2 regions of the Bhargavaea sp. GQ12 genome follow, and region 1 is predicted to be linked to the other one. Evidence: riboswitches for the same ligand, from Rfam matches in the RefSeq annotation. Region 1 holds a riboswitch; the other holds the start of a gene.
What was found. A riboswitch is a leader RNA that binds a small molecule or an ion and turns the genes downstream of it on or off. The one in region 1 is predicted to bind S-adenosylmethionine.

Region 2: linked by a shared signal. The riboswitch ahead of ssuE (NADPH-dependent FMN reductase) and the one ahead of metK (methionine adenosyltransferase) in region 1 are both predicted to bind S-adenosylmethionine.

What each region holds. Positions count from the first base shown of each region.
Region 1 covers NZ_JCAXEU010000006.1:12,799-15,943, reverse strand. The annotation lists gene AC6CHQ_RS07200 (gamma carbonic anhydrase) at 1-102, shown strand, start outside; gene metK (methionine adenosyltransferase) at 170-1,366, opposite strand; SAM riboswitch class I at 1,554-1,671, opposite strand; gene pckA (phosphoenolpyruvate carboxykinase (ATP)) at 1,875-3,145, shown strand, end outside.
Region 2 covers NZ_JCAXEU010000018.1:50,417-53,561, reverse strand. The annotation lists gene AC6CHQ_RS13875 (rhomboid family intramembrane serine protease) at 1-385, shown strand, start outside; gene AC6CHQ_RS13870 (LLM class flavin-dependent oxidoreductase) at 584-1,612, shown strand; SAM riboswitch class I at 1,667-1,777, shown strand; gene ssuE (NADPH-dependent FMN reductase) at 1,941-2,486, shown strand; gene AC6CHQ_RS13860 (LLM class flavin-dependent oxidoreductase) at 2,510-3,145, shown strand, end outside.

The DNA.
Region 1 (3,145 bases):
AAAGTGGTCCGTGAGCTGAATGATGAGGATATCCGGGATATGGAACGCATCGTACGGGAGTATGCCGAGAAAGGCCAGTATTACAAGAGCCTGCAGAAGTGAATCAGAGGCAATTTGCAAAGAAGGGAATCCGCATTCAAACGCGGATTCCCTTCTATATTGATCCCGATTATTGTGCCGCTTTGGCCTTTAGCTGGTCAGCCCGGTCGGTACGCTCCCAAGGGAGATCGACATCGGTGCGGCCGAAATGGCCGTATGCTGCTGTCTGCTGGTAAATCGGGCGGCGCAGGTCCAGCATCTTATTGATGCCGGCAGGACGCAGGTCGAACAACTCCCGCACCCATTCAACAAGTGCGGACTCTTCCGCCTTCCCGGTGCCGAATGTGTCGATGGCGATCGAGACCGGCTGCGCGACTCCGATTGCATAGGCGAGCTGGACTTCGCATTTGGATGCAAGTCCCGCTGCGACGATGTTCTTCGCCACGTAGCGGGCCGCATATGCTGCCGAACGGTCGACTTTCGTCGGATCTTTGCCCGAGAACGCTCCCCCGCCGTGACGCGCGTATCCGCCGTAGGTGTCGACGATGATCTTGCGGCCGGTGAGTCCCGCGTCCCCCTGAGGGCCTCCGATAACAAAGCGGCCCGTAGGATTGATGAAGAACTTGGTTTCTTCATCAATCAGTTCTGCAGGAACGACGGCATCGATCACCTGCTCACGAATGTCCTTCTGAATCTGCTGAAGCGTAATTTCCTGATGATGCTGAGTGGAAATAACGATCGTATCCACACGGACAGGCTGGTTGTTTTCATCGTACTCGACAGTGACCTGCGTCTTGCCGTCAGGACGGAGATACGGAAGAACTTCTTCCTTGCGCACTTCGGTCAGGCGGCGCGCCAGCCGGTGGGCCAGGCTGATCGGCAACGGCATGAGTTCCGGCGTTTCATCACAGGCAAAGCCGAACATCAGCCCCTGGTCCCCCGCTCCGATCGCTTCCAGCTCATCATCGGTCATCGTCCCTTCACGGGATTCCAGGGCTTCATTGACTCCCGCGGCAATGTCCGGGGACTGTTCATCGATCGCCGTAAGGACGGCTGTGGTCTCGCTGTCAAAACCATACTTTGCACGGGTATAGCCGATTTCCTTGATCGTATCACGGACGACCTTCGGAATATCCACATAAGTGGTAGTTGTGATTTCGCCGGCGACGAGCACAAGGCCGGTCGTAACGGTCGTTTCGCATGCCACGCGGGCATTCGGATCATCCTTGATGATGGCATCCAGGATCGCATCTGATATCTGGTCGCAGATTTTATCCGGGTGGCCTTCAGTGACCGACTCGGATGTGAACAGGCGACGATTAGTCATTGGTATTCCTCCTCCGCTCCGGCAAATCACCGGAAAGTGTTACGGTACTCGTTCCCCTGTCAAGTCCGTTCCCCGCGGGGTTGAACTCCAAGCCGTTTTGGGCTTACTGAGGTTTTGGTCAATCCATTTAAAAAGGGCCTTCCGCTCACATTCATGAGGAAAGGCCCGGATTCGCTGACACCTTTCACTCTTATCGTCCAAGGCAGACGCCTTGCTTCAGGTTGGCACCTTCTCGGCCTCCAAAAGGAGAACGGCAGGTTGCCGGGTTTCATAGGGCCTGTCCCTCCACCAGCTCGGGATAAGAGTATCCGTACAATTCTTCATAGTAATGAATTGCTCACTTTATGTCAAATACTATATGTAGAATAACGAGGGATTATGACGGTTTCTGGACGTTTGCGGCCAAACTTTTAATTAGTATAGACTAATGGGCAGAATGTGTTATACTAATTCACATCATATCCAAACCGCTTTCGGGCGGGATTACAAGACAAGGGTGGTACAGATGATGATGTCTTCTAAACTGAGCGATAAACTGAATGATCTTCTGGCAGGAGGTTCGATCCGCACACAGCTTTCCGTCGAGGAGCTGACACAAATCGCCGTTGAACGCGGTGAGGCCGTGCTGACGGACAAAGGCGCAGTCCGCGCCACGACCGGGAAGTATACAGGCCGCTCTCCCAAAGACCGCTTCATCGTGGAAGAGGCCCCTTCCAAGGAAGACATCGATTGGGGAAGCGTGAACAAGCCGGTCCAGCCTGAAGTATTCGAAAAACTGTACAACAAAGTGCTGGATCATCTCGGCGCAAAAAATGAGCTGTACGTGTTTGACGGTTTCGCAGGTGCCGACCCGGCATCCCGCCTGCACATCCGGTCGGTCAACGAGTTTGCATGGCACAACCTGTTCTGCCAGCAGCTGTTCATCCGCCCTTCCGAAGAAGAGCTGAAAAAGCATGAAGCACAATTCACGATCGTTTCCGCTCCGACCTTCAAAGCCGACCCTGAAGTCGATGGAACAAATTCTGAAGCGTTTGTCATGATCTCGCTTGAGCGCGGCATCGTCCTGATCGGCGGCACTGAATATGCCGGCGAAATGAAGAAATCCATTTTCTCCGTCATGAACTATCTGCTTCCGAAACAGGACATCCTGTCGATGCACTGCTCGGCAAACGTCGGAGAAGAAGGCGATGTCGCCCTGTTCTTCGGCCTTTCCGGCACCGGAAAGACGACACTGTCCGCAGACCCTCACCGCCGCCTGATCGGTGACGATGAGCACGGCTGGTCGCAAGACGGCGTCTTCAACATCGAAGGCGGATGCTACGCGAAGACCATCAATCTTTCCGAAGAAAAAGAGCCGCAGATCTATGGCGCCATCCGCGAAGGCTCTGTTCTCGAGAACGTCGTCGTCGGCGAGGAAGGCATTCCTGACTACGACGACGGCTCCCTGACTGAAAACACTCGCGCGGCTTACCCGCTTGAGTATATCGAAGGCAGTGTCATCCCTTCGGTCGCGGGCCATCCGAAGACGATCGTCTTCCTTACGGCTGATGCTTTCGGCGTGTTGCCTCCAATCTCGAAACTGACGAAAGAACAGGCAATGTACCACTTCCTGAGCGGCTTCACATCGAAGCTTGCAGGAACTGAGCGCGGCATCACTTCGCCTCAGATGACATTCTCTACTTGCTTCGGCTCACCGTTCCTGCCGCTCCATGCAACCGTTTATGCGGAAATGCTCGGCAAGAAGATCGACGAGCACGATGTCAACGTCTTCCTCGTCAA
Region 2 (3,145 bases), on a different contig from region 1:
TATGTTCGCCCTGTTCCTGTTCGGCCCGGAGCTTGAGCGGATTGCAGGCAAGATCCGGTTCCTGAACCTGTTTTTCCTGGCCGGCCTATTCGGCAATGTCGCATCCTATTTTCTGCATGACGGCTCTTACGCCTATGTCGGCGCAAGTGGTGCCATCTACGGAATCTTCGGCGCGTTCGGCGCATTTGTGTACCATACGAAGGGCGCATTCCCGCAAATCCGCCAGATCATCCTGCCGATCATCGTCATCAGCGTGATCATGACGTTCCTGACACCGAACATCAACATCACCGCCCACCTGACCGGCCTGGCAGTCGGCTTCCTCGTCGGCTTCAGCTACTTCCAACCGAAGAATATCACAAGCTGGCGCAAGAAGCGCCGCTAAAGTACCCCAAGCCCTGCTCCCGCAGGGCTTTTTTGATGTGGTTCTGCTAAGGTACCTTCCCGCCTGCGAAAAATTCAACCTACCCTAAAACCTACTAATCAGGTAGAGTTATAAGGGTATTAGAATTCAGTGTGCACTGACACCTGCCTGCCACCAAACATTCAGGCATTTGAAATCACCATATTGGAGGGGTTCTTCATGAGCTATCAACTTGGCATATTAGATCAAAGCCCGGTTTTTCCGGGGGCGTCCGCAGAGCACGCCCTGCAGCAGACAGTGCAACTGGCCCAACAGGCGGAAAAATGGGGGTATAGCCGGTTCTGGGTGTCCGAGCATCATCACTCCCAGGACGTAGCCGGTTCATCACCTGAGGTGCTGGTCTCCCATCTGCTGGCCAAAACAGAGTCCATCCGCATCGGGTCCGGAGGCGTCATGCTCCAGCACTACAGTCCTTTTAAAGTCGCTGAAAACTTCCATCTGATGTCCGCGCTTGCTCCTGGAAGGGTCGACCTCGGTATAGGAAAGGCACCCGGCGGCCTTCCCCTCTCCACGAAGGCCCTGCAATTTGGGACGGTCAACGACGGGACAGACTTTGCCGAATGGCTGGCCCATCTGATGCAACTGATCCGGGATGAAGTACCGGAAGCTCATCCGCTGGCCGGCATCCAGGCCACCCCTCTCCCGTCCAAACGGCCTGATGTCCATCTTCTTGGTGCAAGCCCGGATAGCGCCCGGCTCGCGGCAAGACTGGGAATCGGATTTGTATTCGCTTTGTTCATCAACAACAATCGCACCGTGCTGGAAAAATCAGCCGCCGCGTACCGGGAACTTCATCCCGGCGGAACATTCATCGCTGCCGCCCATGTGCTGGCAGCGCCGACGCAGGCAGAAGCTGAAAATCTGGCAGGTGATTACAAAATCATCAAAGTGCATCTGCAGAACGGCCGTTCATTCACGCTGACATCCACCGAAGCGGCTCATTCGTTCGGCAGACAGGCAGGTGTTCCCTATGAAGTCGAAGAGCTGAAGGCAGACATCATCGCAGGGACACCCGACTATGTGCATCAGCAACTGGCGCAGCTCCATGAGGCTTACCGGATAGATGAATTCATCCTGCACACAGCGCTGCCGAAAGTAGCTGAACGCGCCCGCTCCTTCCGGCTGCTGGGTCCGCATCTTATTCCGGCAAGTGACAGCTCTACAGAAAAGTCTGAAATTTATCGTTGACAATGCCGAAAGCTTTGCTATACTGTTCATCAAGCTGAAAAATTCATAATTTTTTTCTTATCAAGAGAGGTGGAGGGACTTGGCCCTGCGAAGCCTCAGCAACCAGCAAACTCCGGTTTGTATGGTGCTAACTCCGGAAGGACAGATCTGTCCTGAAGATGAGAAAACAGTCAGGCAGGCGTAATTGTATTCTGCCCAGGCTCTTCTCTCATTCTTGAATGGGAAAAGGGCCTTTTCCTATTCTTCATCCTTTCCGGAACCTTTCAGCGGAATCCGTCAATCCAACCCCATCCGCCAAATGACCTCATTAAAGAAAGGATGAATATCCATGACCGAAATTGTCATCATCTCCGGCAGTCCGAGTGCCGCTTCCCGCTCGGACCGAGTACTCGGCTACATCGGAGGGCTGCTTGAAGACAAGGGGTTCATCGTCACCCACCTGAGCGTGCGGGACATTCCCGCCGAAGCCCTCTTTACAGCAGACTTCAGCCACCCGTCCGTCACGGGCGCCGCAGCGAGCATCCGGGAAGCGCAGGGGGTCGTCGTCGGCTCCCCTGTCTACAAAGCCGCTTATTCAGGAGTCCTTAAGGCGTTTATCGACCTTCTGCCTCAAGATGTGCTGGAATCCACCCCCGTCCTTCCGCTCATGACCGGCGGCAGCCCCGGGCATCTGCTGGCACTCGACTATGCCCTCAAGCCGCTCCTTTCCACGCTGAAGGGGCATGCCCTAAAAGGGATTTACCTGACGGATGATGTGATCGACAAGAATCTCGACATCCCTGTGCTTGACGGAGACTGCCTCAGCCGCCTTGAGAAACAGACGGCCTATTTTGCGGAACTGATCCGAAGGCAGCACAGCCGAACCCATGCCTGAGCCAGAATGAAAGGATGATGACCATGACCAAAAAACGTATTTACCTGAATGCGTTCGAGATGAACACAGCGGGTCACCAGTCTCCCGGCCTCTGGGCGCATCCCGATGACCAGTCCCACCGGTACAAGGACTGCGACTACTGGATCGAGCTTGCACGCATCCTCGAGGAGACCCGCTATGATGCTGTGTTCCTTGCAGATGTACTTGGTACGTACGATGTCTATGGCGGTTCCCGCGAAGCAGCGGTGCGACAAGGTGCACAGTCGCCGGTCAACGACCCGAGCCTCGTCGTCCCCCTCATGGCGGCTGTCACGAATCATCTCGGCTTTGGTGTCACTGCCTCCGTCAGCCACGAGCATCCGTACACGTTCGCCCGCCGAATCTCGACACTCGATCACCTGACAAAGGGACGTGTCGGCTGGAACATCGTCACATCCTACCTGAAGAGCGCCGCCCTCAACATGGGTCTGGACGAACAGGTTTCCCACGACGAGCGCTACGACATCGCGGAAGAATACTTGGAAGTGTGCTACAAACTGTGGGAAAGCAGCTGGGAAGATGATGCCGTGAAAGTCGACAAGGAAAACCGTGTGTATTCGGATCCTTCCAAAGTCCACGATATCGGCCATCACGGCAAATACTTCAAGGTGCCGGGCGCC